One region of the Mesorhizobium sp. ESP6-5 genome, then DNA from elsewhere that is predicted to be linked to it. Evidence: riboswitches for the same ligand, from Rfam matches in the RefSeq annotation. Region 1 holds a riboswitch; the other holds the start of a gene.
What was found. Region 1 has a riboswitch for cobalamin ahead of LB524_RS00910 (CbtB domain-containing protein). Riboswitches for the same ligand answer to the same signal wherever they lie in the genome.

Region 1 (10,009 bases):
AAGAGGCGTGACATGACTGCTGGCAAGAAACGCGTATGGTGGGGCGACTACCGGACCACCGAATACGCCTCGATCGATCCCGAGGCGACAATCGCGGTGCTGCCGCTGGCGGCTATCGAGCAGCATGGACCGCATCTGCCTGTGTCGACCGACACTTCGATCATGAACGGCATGCTCGACACGGTGATTTCACGCTTGCCCGACGATCTCGACATCCGCATCCTGCCGGTCCAGGCGGTTGGCAAGTCGAACGAGCATCTGCACGCGCCGGGCACTCTCACCTTGCCGGCAACGACGCTGGTCGACGCCTGGACCGAGCTTGGCCTGTCGATCGCGCGCGCCGGCGTGCGCAAGCTTATCGTCGTCAATTCGCATGGCGGCAATGAGGAGATCATGGGCATCGTCACGCGCGAATTGCGCGTGCGCGAAAAGATGCTGGCGGTGAAGACCAGTTGGCAGCGCTTTGGCCGCCCGGCCGGCATGTACACCGAACTCGAGGATCGTCACGGCATTCATGGCGGCGATGTCGAGACGTCGCTGATGCTGCATTTCCGGCCAGATCTCGTCGACATGGGCAAGGCCGACAATTTCGTTTCCAACGTCGCCAAGGCCGAGAAGGAATTCTCGCTGTTGCGCCACACAGGCACCCACGCCTTCGCCTGGATTGCCGGGGATCTCAACCCGAACGGCGTGGTCGGCGACGCCAGCATCGCGACAGCCGAGAAAGGCCGGCTGACCGCGGAATATCAGGCTGACGGGTTCATCAACCTAGTGCGGGATGTGCGCAAGGCCAAGCTCGCGGAGTGGCTGAAATAGCTAACCGTCGATCTGGAGGGCGAACGGCGTGCCTTCAAAGGCGTCGGCGCCGCGCCCGATCGACTCGATCGCCTCGATCATGCGGCCGTTGCGCTCGAGCAGCGCGTCGGCCACCGCGATCAGCCGCGGATTGGGCGTCGCCGAAGGCGATAGCGCTCGCAGCGTCCGCGCCAGTTCCACCTCGTTGCGTTTCGGCGCCAAAGCCGCGGCGATGATATAGGCCGAGGCGGTCGAACGGCTGATGCCGGCATAGCAGTGCACCAGCATTGGTTTCGCCCGGTCCCAGCGGCGTGCGAAATCGAGCAGGTTACGGACATGCTCCTCGCCCGGCATGGTCATGCCGTCCTGCGCCACGGCGATGTCGTGCATGACCAGGTGCAGATGGTTTTCCCTTGGGATCGAGGCCGGTCGGACTACGTCCGTTCCGGCGGCGAGCAGCGACAGCATGCGGTCGGCGCCGGTCCTGGCCACCACTTCCTCGATTTTCGCCAGCGAGCAGACATGGATCATTGTTTGAAACCTTTCGACCGATCCTCGCGCCGCGACGCCCAATCGGCAAGGGCGGATTCGAGCCTGCGCCATTCCTCCTCGCTCCCCGGCAGGCCGGCGCGCAGGGTATGCGGCCGTTCAGAGAAATGCCGCAGCAGGATGCCGCTCTGGCCAAGGCCGGAAAACAGGCCGTCGGCATCGGGCAGGCTGAGATAGCGGAACAGCGTGGTGCCCCCCGCGACGGGAACGCCGAAACGGCTAAACAGCGCGTCGAGCCGCATCGTCGCTTCTGCCAGCGACGCCCGCATCGCATCCTGCCAGTCGAGATCGGCGAGCGCGCGGATGCCATATTCCAGGGCCGGTCCTGCGACAGCCCACGGCCCGAACTGCATGTCCAGCCGTTCAGCCGTCGGCGCGTCGGCAAGCGCGAACCCGAGCCGCAGGCCGGCCAAACCAAAGAACTTCCCGAAGGAACGCAGCACGACGATGCCGCCCTGGCCGACATCGCCGGCGAGGCTGTGCTCGCGTGGACCGACATCCATGAACGCCTCGTCGACGACCAGCAGCCCGCCCTTGGCGCGAAGTCCGGCGGCCAGCACCAGCAACCGGTCGCGCTCGACGACGCGCCCATCGGGATTGTTCGGATTGACTATGATGGCGAGGTCGGCTTCCGCCAGCGCCGCGAAATCGCTGACCTCGACCACGTCGTGCCCGGCAATCGCCGCCGCCCGGGCGTGTTCGGCATAGGTCGGCCCCAGCACCATTGCCTTGCCGGGCCTCACCAGCGAGGCGACGCGCGGCAACAGGATCTGTGTGCCAGGGGCCGCCACCACGCTTGCTGGGGAAGGCGCGCCATAGGTGTTGGCCGCAATCTCTATCAGTTCGCGCCCACGCGCGGCCTCTGGCAATCGCCACAGCGAGGTGGCGGGCAGGTCGAAAAGCGGGTAGGAGTGCGGATTGATACCGGTCGAGAGGTCGACGAAAGGCAGCACGGCATTGGGGAAAAGCGCCCTTGCCCGGCCAAGACTTCCACCATGGTCCACCGCTCTTTCAAGAAGCTTCATGTCAGTCCTGATCGCTTTCCTGTCATTAATTGTCGAATTCGCCCTTGGTTATCCCGACTGGCTGTTTCGCGCCATCGGCCATCCGGTGACATGGTTCGGCAGGCTGATATCCTTTCTCGACTTGCGGCTCAACCGCGCCACTGATCCCGACGCGTTGCGTCGCCAACGTGGTGTCCAGGCGCTTCTGGTCATCGTGCTGGTGCCTGCGATAGCGGGCCTTTGCGTGCAGCTTGTTCTGCTCTGGTTCGTCCCCCTGGGGTGGATCGTTGCCGTCTTTCTGGCGACATCGCTTCTGTCGCAGAAAAGCCTTTACGAACATGTCGAAGCCGTCGCCGACGCGCTCGACAGCGGAGGCCTCGACATGGGCCGAGCCGCCGTTTCGCGGATCGTCGGCCGTGATCCCGAGACGCTCGACCGCGCCGGCGTCTGCCGCGCGGCGATCGAGAGCCTGGCGGAAAATTTTTCCGACGGCATCGTCGCCCCCGCCTTCTGGACCGGGGTCGGAGGGCTCGCCGGCGGCGCGGCCTACAAGGCGGCCAACACCGCCGATTCGATGGTCGGCCACCGGACTCCGCGCCATGAGGCCTTCGGCTGGGCGGCGGCGCGCTTCGACGACTGGATCAACCTGCCTGCATCGCGGCTGACGGCGCTGCTGATCGTGCTCGCTTCCCTCCTGGTCGAGGGCGCCGACCCCCGCGACGCCTGGCAGGCGGTGAGGCGCGACGCGAAAAAACACCGCTCGCCCAATGCCGGCTGGCCGGAAGCGGCCATGGCCGGCGCGCTCGGGCTGGCGCTCGCCGGACCACGCAGCTATGGCGGTGTCATGGTCGACGACATCTTCATGGGCGAAGGCGGCCGCCGCGATGTCGACAGCGGCGATATCAGGCGGGCGCTCAAGCTTTACCGGGTCGCGGACTACCTGCTGATCGGCTTGTTCGGCCTTGTCGCGCTGATCGCCGTTCTGGTTTTCTAGAACTCGATGCCTTGCTGCGCTTTCACGCCAGCCGAGAAATGGTGCTTTGTCACCCCCATCTCGGTGACCAGGTCCGCCGCCTCGACCAGTGCCGGCTTGGCGTTGCGGCCGGTGACGACGACATGCAGGCCTTCGCGGCGAGCCTTGAGCGCCGCAACCACCTTGTCGAGAGCGAGATAGTCGTAGCGCAAGGCAATGTTGAGCTCGTCGAGCACGACAAGGCTGATCGAGGGATCGTCGATCAATTCCAGAGCCTTGGCCCAGGCGGCCTCGGCGGCCGCGATGTCGCGCTTCAGGTCCTGCGTCTCCCAGGTGAAACCCTCGCCCATTGCGTGCCAGACGACACGGTCGCCAAAGACGGCAAAGGCGTCCTTCTCGCCGGTGTGCCACTTGCCCTTGATGAACTGGACGACGCCGACGCGCTTGCCGTAGCCGAGCACGCGCAGCGCGAGACCGAAGGCGGCCGTGGTCTTGCCCTTGCCGGGACCGGTGTTGACGATCAGCAACCCTTTCTCGATCGTCTTGCCCGCAACCTCGGCGTCCTGCACTGCCTTGCGCTTGGCCATCTTGGCGCGATGGCGTTCTTCATCCTTGCCGTCGATATCGGTCATTTCACTTCACCTTGAGCGGTAGCCCCGCCACCATGAGCAGCACCGTGTCGGCTACTGCCGCGACCCGCTGGTTGAGCCGGCCGGCATCGTCACGAAACCGACGCGCCAGCGCGTTGTCGGGCACGATGCCTTGCCCGACCTCGTTCGTCACCACGAACCACGGTCCGCGCGGCCGAGACAGCACGTCCGCCAGCCGCCGGCACGCGGCCTCGACGTCGTGATCGGCCACCATGTGATTGGTCAGCCACAGCGTCAGGCAGTCGACAAGCACCGGCTGCCCGTCTGGCAACGCCTCCAGCGCTTCGGCGAGGTCGAGTGGCGCATCGGTGGTCGACCAGCCCTCACCGCGCCGCGAGCGGTGCAGCGCGATGCGCTCGCGCATCTCGTCGTCATTGGCTTGCGCCGTGGCGATATAGGCCCATGGCGAGGGCAATGCCGTCACCAGGGTTTCGGCGTGCGCGCTCTTGCCGGAGCGCGCACCACCGATGATGAAGGTCAGCCTGCCGCGATCAGGCAAAGCTGTCGCGCAGGCTGGTCGCCATGCCGGTGAAGCGCCTGCGCACCACGCCCACGATCGCGCCGAGCACCAGCCAGAACACCAGATTGGTCACCGTCACCGCCACCACGAACTGATGGTGCAGGCCTTCCGGGATCGGTGTTTCGAAACTGTCGGGCTGCGGCGCGCCGACGACATGCGGCGCGACGATCAGCAAGACGGCGAGGATGGTCAATGGCAGCGATCTGCGAAAGACGATCAGGCCTAGGCCGATCGCGGTCGCGGCCGCCGTCGCCGTCCACCAGATCTGGCGCGGCAGAAGATCGGCCGCCGGCATTGCCGGCAGTTCCGGCTGCAGTCCGAGGCCCGGTGCCAGTGTGAACACGGCAAAGCCGGCCAAACCCCAGAACACACCCTGGCGCCAGTTGCCGACGCCGCCGAAGAACTCGGAAACCGCGACCAGGACCAGTGCGAAGCCGATCCCGGTGACGATATTGGCAACCACGCTAAAGGCGAAACGCTCGAAACCGTCGGCCGGCGCCCAGCCTTCGTCTTCCTCCGCCGGTGCCATGGCATCGGTGCCCGCGGGCGCGGCAGAGCTCATGGCATTGCCAGCGGGCGCCGTGCTCATGGCATCATTGGTCGCCGCTGGTGCGATCGCGTGATCATGGTGGTGGCCGCCGCCGGCCTTTTCATAGACTTCCGCCTTGAGGATCAGCGGCACGGTGGCATAGGCCTGCATGCAGGCGAGAACGACACCGGCCACGAGCCCCGCGATCGCCGCGACGAACACGACGTTGCGAAACAGATTCATGATGTCGGATCCTCGTTAGTGGCAGGGAAACGCCATCGAGTGGCGATAGTCGTGGGCAGCATTGTGGACCGCATCGATATGCGAGAAGCCGACAAAGCCGACGACGAAGATGCCGAGCAGCGCCGCGAGCGCGAGCTGCATGAAGCGCGACTGCGAGGAGACGGAGGCGCCGAGGGAGACGGAAGCGGTAGTCATGTCTTGTCCTTTCGCCCTCCACCCGAGGGCATCGAAGTCAGTTTCCTGTCGCCGGCAGGTCTCCTGGCTCGCGGATAAGCGCCCTTCCCCACCTTCCCGAAGAAAAATCTTCAGTGGCATATGGAGAGGACTACCGCACACAGTTGCGGGGGCAGCCACGGCATTGGGCAGGAATTCCTGCCCGCACCGCATTCCCTCTTGGCTCCAAAAAGGAACCGACGACATCGGTGACTATAGGGAAATTCGCCGCGCCCGGCAAACCAAATTCCGACAGCCGCCAGCGCAGGAGCGTCGCATCGGCGAAGCTGCCCTCATCCCGTCCCGATTGACAAACTTCATGGCCGGGTGTCGGCTGGCGCCCCTCACGGGAAGCCAGCCATGCAGCCCAATGCCAGCGAGCGCGTGCCCTATAACGGCCTGACTCGAACCGAGCCGACGCTGCCCTCGTCGGCCTATTGGGACCAGGACAACTATCAGCGCGATCTCGACGCCATCTGGTACAGGAACTGGCTGCTCGTCTGCCGCGAGGCCGACCTTGCCCAGCCTTTGGCGTTCCGCACCTTCCGCGTCGGTATGCAGGAAATCCTCCTGCTGCGCGACGACACCGGCGAGTTGCATGCCTTCCACAACACCTGCCGGCATCGCGGCTCGCAGCTTTGCCAGGAAAGCCAGGGCCGGCTGAAGGCGCGGCTGATCACCTGCCCGTATCACGCCTGGTCCTATTCGCTGCGTGGCGATCTGGTGCGCGTGCCGTCGAAATCGCTGCCTGACGGCTTCGACAAGGCCGATCACCCGCTTTATCGCGTCGCGCTCTCGGTGTGGCGGGGCTTCGTCTTCGTCAATCTTGCGGAAGATGCCGCCAGCTCGGCGCAATCCTCCTTCGACCCGGCCTCCGGCGACTTCGACAACTGGCCGCTGGAAACGCTGGTATCAGGGCACGTGCTGCGCAAGGTGATGAACTGCAACTGGAAGATTTTTTGGGAAAATTTCAACGAGTGCCTGCACTGCCCGGGCGTTCACAAGGACCTGTCGCGGCTGGTGCCGATCTATGGCCGCGGCCTGATGAGCCGGCATGACGATCCCGAATGGCTCCGTCACGCCGACAATGACGCGCCGGAATTTTCCGGCGGCCTGCGCACCGGGGCTGAGACATGGTCGCGTGATGGGCAGGCGCACGGGCCGGTCTTCCCGGGCTTGACGCCGGCGGAACGAACCGCCGGTCAGACTTACGCCACCAACCTGCCGTCGATGTTCATCGTCGGCCATGTCGACTATGTCAGGACCGTGCGGCTTACGCCGCTCGGTCCCGAACAGACCGAATTGACCGCGGAATGGCTGTTCGCGCCCGAGGCGCTCGCTGAGACCGACATCGACAACATCGTTGCCTTCGGCACACAGGTGCTGGAGGAGGACGCAGCAATCTGCGAGGTCAACCAGAAGGGCCTGCGCTCGATGCGTCATACAGCTGGCGTGCTGATGCCCGAGGAGTACGACCTTCACCGCTTCCACGATTGGGTGCGCGAACGGCACGCTGCGCGCTCACCCGAGGCCTGAAGATCACAGGGACTTCGGCAGATATCGCCAGGTCATGAAGCCGCAGAACACGGCAAGCAGTCCGAGCGTGACGAACACCGAGCCCAGACCGAAGAAGGCCAGCACCACCGAATAGACCAGCGGCGGCGTCAGTTCGGAAAAATCGAGATAGGTGCGGTAGACCGCCGCCATCTGCGCGCGCTCATAAGAGCGCACCGAGCGCATGAAGGCGGTCGAACCGAGCGCGTCGAGCGCGATGGTGAAGAAGGCGCCGCACAGCAGGAAGGCGCCGGTGAGCAACGGCACGGTTTCGCCCACGGCACCGGCCGCCAGCAGCGTCGCCGACATGGCGAAATAGGCAAATGTCATGGTCCTGCGGCCGCCGAAGCGTTTCCCCGCCTTGCCCCAGAAGATCGCCATGAACAGCAGCGCGTTGCCGGCCGAGACCAGCAGGCCGCCGGCCAATTCACCCTCGCCGGTGATGACCATGAACAGCGGACCATAGACGAAGAAGGTCGTCCAGAAGCAGGAGCGGCCGAAGGCTATCAGCCAGGCGAGCCTCAGCCTCGGCTGCGCGACGAAGCGGCCGATGTTGGCGAGCGGATTGGCCGGTCGTGTCTTGCCCGGGCGGATCGACTGGTTGTCGCTCAGCCGATAGGTCCAGAACAGCGCCAGCAAGGCCATGGCGAACACCGCCACCGCGCCATGCGCGGCATAAATGCCGAAGCGCGTATAGAGAAAAATGCCGAGCGTCGGCCCGCAGGTCCAGGCAACCATCGACCACGCCATGCGCAGCGATTCGGCCTGCATGAAATCGGTCTTGCGGATGTGATCCATGATGTAGAGGTTGAGCGTGATCGACAGCGCGCTGGCGCCCATCACCCGGCACAGCATTCCGGCCAGTTGCCCGGCGAGCGTATGGGTGACGAAGAACAGCGAGCCGATGGCGAGCAGGCAGGCGCCCGCCGTGTAGACCCAGCGCCGCGCGAAGCGGCGGATCAGCATCGGCATGAACAAGGTCACCGACAGGCCGAGCAGGGACACGGCGGTGTAGAGTATCGAGACGATCTGCTCGTTGCGGAGAATCTCGTAGGCCTGGATCGGTATGACGCTCGACACCATGGCGCGGGCGAAGGATTCGACCGCGTACAGCGAGGCGAAGGTGCGCGCATCCGCGGCCTTGAGGGCCGGAAGCCAGATCGGATGGCGAACATGGGTGGACATTGCTTCCCCAAAGCAGAATCGAGGCGTTAAATCTGCCGTGGACATTTCAGGCCCATTAAGAGGAAACCGACGCACATCCGGCAAAAAGCGAAGCCGGTCAAAGGCTTTTCCGCGCTGGCCCAACCCGGCGGCTGGCGCGGACCCCGCCGCGCGGTGCAGGCCAAGGCGCCCGGTCTTCTTCTATCCGGTGCAACCGTGATAGTCGTCGTGGAGGGGCTGAATCAGATCGCGAGACCATGAGCATCCACACGCCGACCGTACCCGTCCCGCAGCCATCGAAGCGCATCGTCGCCATCGATATCTTGCGTGGCATCGCGCTGATCGCGATGGCGAGCTACCACTTCACCTGGGACCTGGAATTCTTCGGCTACACCGATCCCGGCCTCACCGCCTTCGGCTGGTGGAAGTTCTACGCCCGCTGCATCGCATCGACCTTCCTGTTCCTGGTCGGGGTCAGCCTCTATCTCGCCCATGGCCGACAGATCCGCTGGAACGGCTTCTGGAAGCGGTTCGCCATGATCGCCGGCGCGGCGGTCGCCATTTCGGTCGTCACCCGCATCGCCACGCCCGACGGATTCATCTTTTTCGGCATCCTGCACGAGATCGCGCTCGCCAGCCTGCTCGGCCTCGCGTTCCTGCGCCTGCCGGCGCTGCTGACGCTTGCCGTCGCCGCGCTCGTCATCGCGGCACCAGTCTACCTGCGCTTCGAGGCCCTCGATCATCCCTGGCTCTGGTGGATCGGCCTGTCGGCGATCAACCCGCGCTCCAACGACTACGTTCCGCTGTTCCCCTGGTTCGGCGCCGTGCTTACGGGCATTGCGGTGGCCAAATTCGCTTCCACTTCCGGCATAAGGGCACGCCTGGCGAACCTGGCGCCCGGACGCTGGTCCAACCCGCTGGTCTTCATCGGCCGCCACAGCCTGGCTTTCTACCTGATCCACCAGCCGCTGCTGATCGGCTGCGTCTGGCTGTTCTCGCAAGTGATGCCGGCGCAAGTCGAAACCCCGCAGGTCAATTTCCTGAAAACCTGCCAGCGATCGTGCGAGCAGATGCGCAACGCAACCTTCTGTTCGAGCTATTGCGGCTGCATGCTCGAAACGCTCGAAGGCGAAGCCTCTCTTGATCGGCTCTTCAACAACGACCAGACTGCGGACTTCAGGGCGCATCTGTCCGATCTTGCCGCAACGTGCACCGCCAAGACCGAGGACAAGATGACGGAGGGAGGGACACAATGATCGGGCCAAAACCTGGGATCGAACCGAAGCCTGGGACCGGGCCGAAGCCTGGGCTGGTACCGTGGCCGCCGGTGATCTACGCCGCCGCCATCCTCATCAGTGTCGTGCTCGGCCTCTACATCCCGCTGCCCTGGATCGGCGATCTCCTTGGCGACATCCTGTTCGCCGCCGGCTGGGTGGCATTGTTCGCCGTGGCCGTACTCTGGTTCACAGCGATCCGCACCATGATACGGGCCAGGACCACGCTCAATCCCAACGCCGTGCCCGATCATCTCGTCACGACCGGCCCCTTCGGCGTCAGCCGCAATCCGATGTACCTGGCCAACACGCTGCTGTTGATCGGCGTCGCCTTCGTCTCGGGCATCGCCTGGTTCTTCCTGCTTGCCTTCGTGGCCGCCTTCGTCACCCAGAAGGTCGCGATCGAGGGCGAGGAAAAGATATTGGCGGCGAAATTCGGCAAGAAATACCGCGACTATGCAAAAAGAGTCCGGCGCTGGATTTGAGCAGGGCTACGTGTTGACGCCGAGCTCGACCAGCCGCTCGACGCAAGACTCCTCGG
Region 2 (10,009 bases), on a different contig from region 1:
TTTTCCGATAAGGACGAGCTGACCGGCCGCTATGTCGAGACGACGCGCGACAATTTCCTGCGCACCATGGACATTTCGGTCTATTCCTTCACCACCATCGCCAAGCGCGCCGAAGCGCTGATGACCGAGGGCGGTTCGCTGCTGACGCTGACCTATTACGGCGCCGAGAAGGTCATGCCGCACTATAACGTCATGGGCGTCGCCAAGGCGGCACTGGAGGCCAGCGTGCGTTATCTCGCTGTCGACCTTGGCGCCAAGAAAATTCGTGTCAATGCCATTTCGGCCGGCCCGATCAAGACGCTTGCCGCCTCCGGCATCGGCGACTTCCGCTACATCCTGAAGTGGAACGAATACAATTCGCCGCTGAAGCAGACGGTCACGCAGGAAGAGGTCGGCGATTCCGGCGTCTATTTCCTGTCCGACCTGTCGCGTGGCGTCACCGGCGAAGTGCACCATGTCGATTCCGGCTACCACGTCGTCGGCATGAAAGCGGTCGACGCGCCGGATATTTCGACGGTCAAGGATTAGGTCTCCCCGCCTTTCCTCCTTCCAGGCCCTGGCCCGATCTCCGGAAGAGCTGATGTACCCGCTGGTTTATATCGTGCGCCACGGCCAGACCGCGTGGAATGCCGAGTTCCGGCTTCAGGGCCAGGCCGATACCGATCTCAATGCTCTCGGCCGCGAACAGGCGAGCGCAAACGGGCATCGGCTGGCCGAACTCGTCGGCGCTCCCCAGGAATTCGACTTCGTCGCCAGTCCGATGAGACGCACGCGCGAAACGATGGAACGCATCCGCGCCGCCATGAGGCTCGATCCGCTCGCCTATCAAACCGATATCAGACTGATTGAAGTCAATTTCGGTGATTGGCAGAGTTTTACCTTCGCCGAGCTTGAGAGGCAGTCGCCCGGCGCGAGCCGATCCCGCGCACTGGACAAGTGGAATTTTCAGCCGCCAGGTGAAGGCGCGGAGAGCTACCAGATGCTGCTCGAACGGGTGAAGCCATGGTTCGACGAGCTTCGGGGGCAGACGATTTGCGTGACGCACGGGGGCGTCATGCGCACCCTGTTTCGCTTCGTGCTTGATATGCCCGAGGACGAGGCCGCGAACCTGGAGATACCGCAGGATCGCGTGCTCAAACTTGAAGGCAGGAGCCTGGAGTGGCTTTAGGACGCCGGTGACGCCAACTCCTAGTTCGTGTCGCTGTCACCCGGCAGCTGCATGTCGGTGACGACGTTTTCGCCATCGGTCACATCGTAAGCGATGACGATGTCCATCCCCGGCTTCAGCGCATCGAGATCGGTTTCGGCGTTCAGCTTGTAGGATTTGCCGTCGTCCAGCGTCAGCGTCAGCGCATCCTTGTCGATCTTCTTGATCAGGCCTTCGGTCTGCCCGGCAAAGGCGGCGGTGGAGAGCAGCAGCGTGGCGGCAACAGCGCCAATCAGGGTACGCATCATCGTCCTCTTTGGTCATTGCGCCGGCCTGGGTGGCGGCGGATCCTCAACGGCGAATGGAGGAGAGCAGAAACCAACCGAATGTGTCAAAACTAAATCCGTCGGATCACAGTTTGACCACTGTGGAAAACGCCAATAGAAGGCTGGCTTCAGCCGGTTTCGATGCCGGGCAGGGCACTTTCCATGTCTCACAACACGTTCGGCCATCTTTTCCGCGTCACCACCTGGGGCGAGAGCCATGGCGCGGCGCTCGGCTGCGTGGTCGATGGTTGTCCGCCGGGTATCCGTTTCACGCGCGATGAAATCCAGGCCGAACTCGACAAGCGCCGCCCGGGCCAGTCGCGCTTCGTCACGCAGCGCCGCGAGCCGGACGAGGTGAAGATCCTCTCAGGCTTCGTCTTGGACGAGGACGGAGAGACGATGATCACCACCGGCACGCCGGTGTCGATGCTGATCGAGAATGTCGATCAACGCTCGAAGGACTATGGCGAGATCGCCCGCCAGTTCCGGCCGGGCCATGCCGACTACACCTACGACGTCAAATACGGCATACGCGACTATCGCGGCGGCGGCCGCTCCTCGGCACGCGAGACCGCTGCCAGGGTCGCTGCCGGCGCGCTCGCCCGCAAAGTGGTGCCGGGCATGGTGGTGCGCGGCGCGCTCGTGTCGATGGGCGAAAAGTCGATCGACCGCGCCAACTGGAACTGGAATTTCATCGGCGATGCCGAGAACCCGTTCTTCACGCCGGATCCGGCTTCGATTCCTGTTTTCACGCGGTATCTCGACGGTATCCGCAAGGCCGGTTCCTCGGTTGGCGCGGTGATCGAGATCGTCGCCGACGGTGTGCCTGCCGGCCTCGGCGCGCCGATCTACGCCAAGCTCGACCAGGACATCGCGTCCGGCTTGATGTCGATCAACGCCGTCAAGGGCGTCGAGATCGGCAATGGTTTCGAGGCCGCCCGCATCACCGGCGAACAGAATGCCGACGAGATGCGCATGGGCAATGACGGCAAGCCGGTGTTCCTGTCCAACAATGCCGGCGGCATCCTGGGCGGCATCTCGACGGGCCAGGCGATCGTCGCCCGTTTTGCGGTGAAGCCGACTTCGTCGATCCTGACGCCCCGGAAGTCGATCGACAAAGACGGCAACGACGTGGAGGTGATGACCAAGGGTCGCCACGATCCCTGCGTCGGCATCCGAGCCGTGCCGATCGGCGAGGCCATGGTTGCCTGCGCCATTGCCGACCACTATCTGCGGCATCGAGGACAGACGGGGAAGGGAATAGGCGGTAGGGAATAGGCAGTAGTCAGTGGTCAGCTGCCAGCCCGACCCTTTTATTCCCCTAACCCCTACTGCCCAGTCCCTATTCCCTGCGAGCGAAGCGAGCATTCCATGTCTTACGACCAGAAGAAGATTGTCGAAGCCATCCGCGCCTTCGAACGCGGCGAGATCGTCGTCGTCATGGACGATGACGGGCGCGAGAACGAGGGCGACCTGATCGTCGCCGCCGTCCATTGCACGCCGGAGAAGATGGCCTTCATCGTTCGCAACACGTCGGGTATTGTCTGCACGCCGATGCCGCGCGAGGAGGCTAAACGGCTGAACCTCGCGCCGATGGTGGCCGACAATGATTCGGCTCACACCACCGCCTTTACCGTCAGCGTCGACTTCAAGCATGGCACGACGACAGGCATTTCGGCCGACGACCGCACGCTGACCGTGCGCAACCTCGCCAACGGCAATGTCGGCGCCTCCGATTTCGTCCGCCCTGGCCACATCTTCCCGCTCATCGCGCGCGAGGGCGGCGTCTTGATGCGCTCGGGTCATACCGAGGCGGCGGTCGATTTGTGCAGGCTCGCCGGCCTACCGCCGATCGGCGTGATCTCGGAACTGGTCAACGACGACGGCACCGTCAAGCGCGGCCCGCAGGTCGCGGCCTTCGCCGAGGAGCATGGCCTCAAGCAGGTATCGGTTGCCGACCTCATCGCTTACCGGCAGCGCAAGGAGACCCTGGTCGAGCGCGTCGCTTGCTCCGACATCGAGACGCTGGGCGGCAAGGCGCAGGTCTTCACCTACACGCTGCCCTGGGACACAATGCATCACGTCGCCATCGTCTTCGGCGACATCCGCGACGGCGAGGAGGTGCCGGTGCGGCTGCATTCGGAGGATGTGGTAACCGACGTGTTCGGCACCAGCCACCGGCTCGACGGCATCATGAAGGCGATGGGCGAGCGCAGGCGCGGCGTCATCGTCTATCTCAGGGAAGGCTCGGTCGGCGTCGCCCACCAGGAGCGCAACCGGCCGGCGCCAGGCGACCGCGAGGACCATGAAGAGGCGCGCCGGCGCGAGAGCGAATGGCGCGAGATCGGTCTCGGCGCCCAGATCCTGAAGGACCTCGGCATTTCCTCGATCAACCTGATTGCCTCGCGCGAGCGCCACTATGTCGGCCTCGAAGGCTTTGGCATCCACATCGCCAAGACCGAGATCATCTGAGCTCGACAAACCCTGCCTGTCACTCGGCCGGGATTGCCGCCTCGCATCGTTCCAACTCGCATTCGTGGGTGGCGAGGCTGCGCTGGCCGAGCAGCACCGTGATCAGCGCGATAGCGCCTGACGTCACCGAGACCCAGAATCCGTTCTGGGCGCCGAATGCATCCACCACGGCGCCGGCGGCGAAGGAGCCTAGCGCCATGCCGATGCCGATCCCGGTGGTTACCCAGGTGATGCCTTCGGTCAGCATCGCTTCCGGGACATGCCGCTCGATCAGGCCGAAGGCGGTGATGAAGGTCGGCGAGATCGCCACGCCACTGATGAAGACAGTCAGCGCGAGCGCTGGCACGGTGCTGGCGGTAAGCGGCAGCAGTGTGCCGAGCGCGACCAAGGCAACCGAGATGGCGAGCTGGCGCTGCAGCGGTGCTTTCAGGTTGAGCGCGCCGATGATGATGCCGAGCACGAAGGAGCCCAGCGCATAGACACCGATGACGAGACTGGCAGTGCCCGGCTGGCCGAGTTCCTTGGTGATCGCCACCGTGCTCACCTCCGTCGTCGCGAAGGTCGCGCCGATGAAGATCATGGCGAAGGTGATGATTTGAACCGGCCCCAGGCGGATTGCCGAGCGGCTGGAGCCATTGTCCACCGGCCGCACTTGCGGCTCGGTCGAACGCTGCAGAATGAAGGCTATCGAGCCCAAGGCGAGGAACAGCGTGCTGACGAGCACGCCCGCTTCCGGGAACAGCGCGGCGCTGAGGCCCACAGATAGCGATGCGCCGGCAATATAGACCAGTTCGTCCGCCGCCGACTCGAAGGCGAAGGCGGTGTTCATCTCGGACCGGCCCCGGAAAATCTCGGTCCAGCGCGCCCGCACCATGGCCGGCATGCTTGGCATTGCCGCGGCCAGCAGCGCCGACGCGAACAGCGTCCATACCGGCCAGTCTTGATTGGCCGATGCGATCAGGGCCGCGAATGCGAGCACGGAGATGATGGTGGTGGGTACGACAACCCGCGTCTGGCCGAGGCGGTCGACCAACCTCGATATCTGCGGCGCCAGGAAGGCATTGGCCAAGGCGAATGTCGCCGAAACCGCACCCGCCAGCCAGTATTCGCCACGCGTCTGCGACAGCATCGCCACGATGCCGATCGGCGCCATGGCGATCGGCAGGCGCGCCATGAAGCCGGTGGCGGCAAAGCCCGTGGCTCCGGGAGCGCGAAAGATTTCCGAATAGGGGTTTTGCATGATCCTGTTCCTCGACAAGGGGCGATTCGACAATTACATACGAGACGTATAAGTGTTAAATAGAGGATACGTCGCGTATGTCAATTGGCATACGGAGCGTATGTAAGTAAGGCCAGAAGCATGCATCGACCGCGCAAGGAGATGATCGCCGAGACACGCGCCAAGCTGATCGCCGCGGCGCGCCAGGCTTTCGGCACCATCGGCTATGCCGAAGCGTCGATGGATGATTTCACCGCGTCGGCCGGGCTGACGCGCGGCGCCCTTTATCATCACTTCGGCGACAAGAAGGGACTGCTTGAGGCGGTTATCGCCGAAATCGACGCGGAAATGGCGGCCCGGGTGAATGAGGTCGCGTCGCGGGCGCCGACCCGCTGGCAGCATTTCGTGGACGAATGCACCACCTATATCGAAATGGCGCTGGAGCCGGAAATCCAGCGCATCATGTTCCGGGATGGTCCGGCTGTGCTGGGCGATCCGGCACTGTGGTCGAATGCCAATGCCTGCGTCGGTTCAATGACCGATCATCTGACAGCGCTGCAGCGGGAAGGGGTGGTCGTCCCCGGCGTCGACCCGGAGTCGGCAGCGCGGCTGATCAATGGGGCGAGCAGCCAGGCCGCGCAGCGCATCGCCAATTCGCAAGATCCCGAAACGACATCGAAGATGGTGGTGGCCGCGTTCAAGCAATTGCTCGAAGGCCTGCTGAAAAAGCCGGAAGCGCTTTCAAGATGAACCACCATGGCAGTCCCGCCACTGCCTGCAATTGACAATAGCCGGTTTGAGCGCATCCTCCGCAGCCATCTCTGAGGGGAGATTCGGGGCATGTGGGATTTCGATATCGGCAGGTCGGTGTCCATCATGATGCGGACCTGGCCTTTCATTGTCTTTCGCATGATCGTCTATTTCGGCATCACGCTGGCCTACATCGTGGCCACCGGCACCGGCGCCTCCGTCGGCTATGGCGTCGGCCATATTTCCACCGATCCCGACGGACCATTGTCTTTTGCGATGTGGGGCGGCGTGGTCGGTTTCGGCATCGTCTCGATCGCCGTCTACTGGATCCGCGAATACATTCTCTACGTCGTCAAGGCGGGCCATATCGCCGTCATGGTGCATCTGATCGACGGCAATGATATTCCCCACGGCCAGAACCAGATCGCCTACGCGAAAGAGGTCGTGACCGAGCGTTTTGCCGAGGCCAACATCCTTTTCGTCGTCGACCAATTGGTCAAGGGCGCCATACGCGCCATCACCGGCCTGCTCGGCGGCATCGCGGCCTTCCTGCCCATTCCTGGCCTGAGCGGCCTGGTTTCGTTCCTCAACACGGTGATTCGCCTGTCGCTGACCTATGTCGACGAGATCATTCTCGGCTACAACATCCGCATCAGTTCGTCCTCGCCGTTCGAAACCGCGCGCCAAGGCGTTGTGCTCTACGCCCAGAACGGCAAGACCATGGTCAAGAATGCCGTCTGGCTAGGGGTCATCATGTGGGGCGTGTCGTTCGTGATTTTCCTGCTGATGCTGGCTCCGGCAGCCGCTATTCTTTACGTCATGCCCGGGCAGCTCGCCGGCTGGGCTTTCGTGCTGGCAATCGTCTTTGCCTGGGCTTTCAAGGCGGCCTTCATTGAGCCGTTCGCCATTGCCTGCCTGATGCAGGTCTATTTCAAGACCATCGAGGGTCAGGTGCCCGATGCCGCCTGGGACGCCAGGCTGGCCGAAGCCTCGTCGAAGTTCAGGGAACTCAAGGACAAGGCGCTCTCCACTTTCGGCGGTTCGCGCTGGGGCACGGCCGGCGCGACGCGCTGATCGGCTAGGCTCGCGGGCGCACCGGCGGCGGTACCGAGGCGCGCCACTGCTGATTTGAGCGGCGCTTCGCCTTGTCCGCGAAAAGTCTCGCTCATGATAAGCTCGGGCAACGGCAGCCGCCGGCCCCAGCCGTGTGTTTCGAGATCCGGCTTCGGTGCGAATTCGGAAACGCGGCCGACGCAGAGATAGGCGATCGGCGTCACTTGATCGGGAATACCCAGCAAGCTTTTCAGCGCTTGCGCCTCGATGATGCTGACCCAGCCGACGCCGACGCCCTCGGCGCGTGCCGCCAGCCAGAAATTCTGCACCGCGCAGACCGTGCTGTAGAGATCCATCTCCGGATTGTGCCAGCGCCCCAGCGGCGAGCCTTTCGAGCGCTCGCGGTCGCAGGTGATGCAGATGTTGAGCGCGCTTTCGCAAATGCCTTCCAGCTTAAGCTTGCGGTAGAGCGCCTGCCGTTCTGCCTCGATTTCAGGCAGTTCCCGTTCTCGCGCGGCCAGGAACAGGTCGCGCACTTCCGCCCGCCGCGCGGCATCGCGAATGACGATGAAATTCCAAGGTTGCATGAAGCCGACCGATGGCGCGTGGTGGGCGGCAAGCAGCAGCCGCGCCAGCACCTCGTCGTCAATGGCCTCCGATGTAAAATGGCTGCGGACGTCGCGCCGCGTGAAGATGGCGCGGTAAACAGCGTCGCGCGCAATCTGGTCAAATCCATCGCCCATTGGAGTGGTCATAGCTTCCGGCATCGCTTGTCCCCTTGCGATTGCAATCGATGTCATCCGCCTGACCATGCGGATGACGATGCCTGCCAGGCCGGTCTTCTGGCTCGGGATCAACCCGCGTCCGGTGCCTTCCCGTCATCGACAGTGGCATTTACCGGCGCGGTCCCCCTCACAGCGTTGGGCACGCCACGGAGTTCAACCGTGTTCCCGATTCTCCCGCCAGGGCATTTGCAGCCAAGTGGAATCACTTGGCGTCGCAAAATGCGGCTAAAACAAACAGCCCGGCGGGCACCAGGCAGTGGTTGCGACCTTACGCCGAAGGGCCGGCGCCGCCAATGCCCGCAGCGACATCAATGGACGCAGGTTCGATTTTCCCCAGCGATCAAGCCGCGACGCATGGCCATCACGGCGCCGGGGCACTAGATAGGGGGCATGGCCACCCGTCTCTACACGCACCCGATCTTTCTCGAACACATCACGCCGCCCGGTCACCCCGAGCGGCCCGACCGCCTGCGCGCCATCGAGCGCGTGCTCGACGACGAAGCTTTTGCCGCGCTTGACCGCGTCGAGGCACCGCAAGGCGACGAGGCGACCATCCTCTACGCGCATCCCGCCGATTTCGTCGCGCGTGTCCGCGCCGCCATCCCCGACGAAGGCATTGCCCGCATCGACGCCGACACCACCGCCAGCCCGAAAAGCTGGCAAGCGGTGATTACGGCGATCGGTGCCGCCAATGCCGCCGTCGACGACGTCTTTGCGGGCCGTGCCGACAACGTTTTCGTCGCCGCCCGTCCGCCCGGCCACCATGCCGAAAAGACCACGGCCATGGGTTTCTGCTTCTTCAACACGGCGGCAATCGCAGCGCGCCATGCGCAGAAGAAGCACGGCGCCGAGCGTGTCGCTGTCGTCGACTGGGACGTGCACCACGGCAACGGCACGCAGGATATTTTTTGGGACGATCCCTCGGTGCTCTATTGCTCGACGCACCAGATGCCGCTTTATCCCGGCACGGGCGCGAAGAGTGAGACCGGCGCCGGCAACATCGTCAATGCGCCGCTGGCGCCTCGGACGGGCAGCGAGGTGTTTCGCGATGCGTTCCTGTCGCGCGTGCTGCCGGCACTCGACAATTTCGCGCCGGATCTGATTATCGTTTCGGCCGGCTTCGACGCGCACCATCGCGACCCGCTGGCGGAAATCAATCTGACCGAGAACGATTTCGACTGGGCGACCGGCCAGCTGATGCAGCGCGCCGCAATCCACGGCGGCAACCGGCTCGTCAGCCTGCTCGAGGGCGGCTACGATCTGCAGGGATTGGCATTTTCGGTCGCCGCCCATGTCGGGCGACTGATGAAAGGATGAATGATGACCGGTGAGATCAACGAAGACGTCAAGGCGATGAGCTTTGAACAGGCACTCGACGCACTGGAGAAGATCGTCGATGATCTGGAGCGTGGCGACGTACCGCTCGACCAGTCGATCCGGATTTACGAGCGCGGCGAGGCGCTGAAGGTTCATTGCGACCGGCTGCTGAAGGCCGCCGAGGACAAGGTCGAGAAGATCAGGCTGTCGCGCGACGGCAAGCCGGTTGGAACCGAGCCGCTCGACGCGGACTGAGGTCCGGAGCAGCCTTACCGGTTTTTGGACACGATCATCATTGAGGATACAGTTCGTCCCGATTGAAACGGACAAGAGGAGATACGGAAGCGATGTGCAGAAACATCAAGACCCTGTTCAATTTTGATCCGCCGGCAACCAACGACGAAGTCCGCGACGCGGCACTGCAGTTTGTCCGCAAGCTGAGCGGCACGACGCGGCCTTCTGCCAAGAACCAGCATGCGTTCGATCATGCGGTCGAAGCCATCGCGGCATCCGCACGCGAATTGCTCGATTCCCTCGAAACCCACCAGCATCCTCGCAATCGCGAAGAGGTGGCGGCCAAATTAAAAGCGAAAGCGGCGATCCGGTTCGCCTGATATGCCCAAGCGCCCACTGACCGCTGACGAGGAGAGTTCATGAGCTTCTTCCCCGGCAAGGACCCTGAGGCCGGCGATGCCTTCGCCAGCGACCAGATCGAGCTGATGGTTATCCCTAACGCCAAGGACATTGGCGGTTTCGAGGTGCGTCGCGCCTTGCCGACCGCCAAGCGGCGCCTGGTCGGGCCGTTCATCTTCTTCGATCGAATGGGTCCCGCGATCATGCGCGCCGGCCAGGCGCTCGATGTCCGCCCGCACCCGCATATCGGCCTGTCGACCGTGACCTATCTGTTCGACGGCACGATCAGGCATCGCGATTCGCTCGG

Region 2: another riboswitch for cobalamin. It lies ahead of bluB (5,6-dimethylbenzimidazole synthase); the one in region 1 lies ahead of LB524_RS00910 (CbtB domain-containing protein).

The regions. Positions count from the first base shown of each region.
Region 1 is NZ_JAIUGR010000001.1:185,741-195,749, forward strand. Features, by position in the region: gene LB524_RS00875 (creatininase family protein) at 13-816, shown strand; gene LB524_RS00880 (tyrosine phosphatase family protein) at 817-1,326, opposite strand; gene cobD (threonine-phosphate decarboxylase CobD) at 1,323-2,369, opposite strand; gene cbiB (adenosylcobinamide-phosphate synthase CbiB) at 2,368-3,342, shown strand; gene cobO (cob(I)yrinic acid a,c-diamide adenosyltransferase) at 3,339-3,953, opposite strand; gene cobU (bifunctional adenosylcobinamide kinase/adenosylcobinamide-phosphate guanylyltransferase) at 3,955-4,470, opposite strand; gene LB524_RS00905 (CbtA family protein) at 4,463-5,263, opposite strand; gene LB524_RS00910 (CbtB domain-containing protein) at 5,279-5,458, opposite strand; cobalamin riboswitch at 5,494-5,693, opposite strand; gene LB524_RS00915 (aromatic ring-hydroxylating oxygenase subunit alpha) at 5,837-7,012, shown strand; gene LB524_RS00920 (MFS transporter) at 7,016-8,215, opposite strand; gene LB524_RS00925 (heparan-alpha-glucosaminide N-acetyltransferase) at 8,452-9,450, shown strand; gene LB524_RS00930 (methyltransferase family protein) at 9,447-9,953, shown strand; gene LB524_RS00935 (MerR family transcriptional regulator) at 9,960-10,009, opposite strand, start outside.
Region 2 is NZ_JAIUGR010000002.1:46,289-56,297, reverse strand. Features, by position in the region: gene fabI (enoyl-ACP reductase FabI) at 1-528, shown strand, start outside; gene LB524_RS02695 (histidine phosphatase family protein) at 581-1,168, shown strand; gene LB524_RS02690 (DUF1344 domain-containing protein) at 1,189-1,452, opposite strand; gene aroC (chorismate synthase) at 1,636-2,751, shown strand; gene ribB (3,4-dihydroxy-2-butanone-4-phosphate synthase) at 2,845-3,945, shown strand; gene LB524_RS02675 (MFS transporter) at 3,965-5,185, opposite strand; gene LB524_RS02670 (TetR/AcrR family transcriptional regulator) at 5,306-5,914, shown strand; gene LB524_RS02665 (hypothetical protein) at 6,005-6,988, shown strand; partial or broken gene bluB (5,6-dimethylbenzimidazole synthase) at 7,105-7,710, opposite strand; cobalamin riboswitch at 7,782-7,964, opposite strand; gene LB524_RS02655 (histone deacetylase family protein) at 8,143-9,069, shown strand; gene LB524_RS02650 (exodeoxyribonuclease VII small subunit) at 9,073-9,324, shown strand; gene LB524_RS02645 (DUF2277 domain-containing protein) at 9,417-9,683, shown strand; gene LB524_RS02640 (pirin family protein) at 9,723-10,009, shown strand, end outside.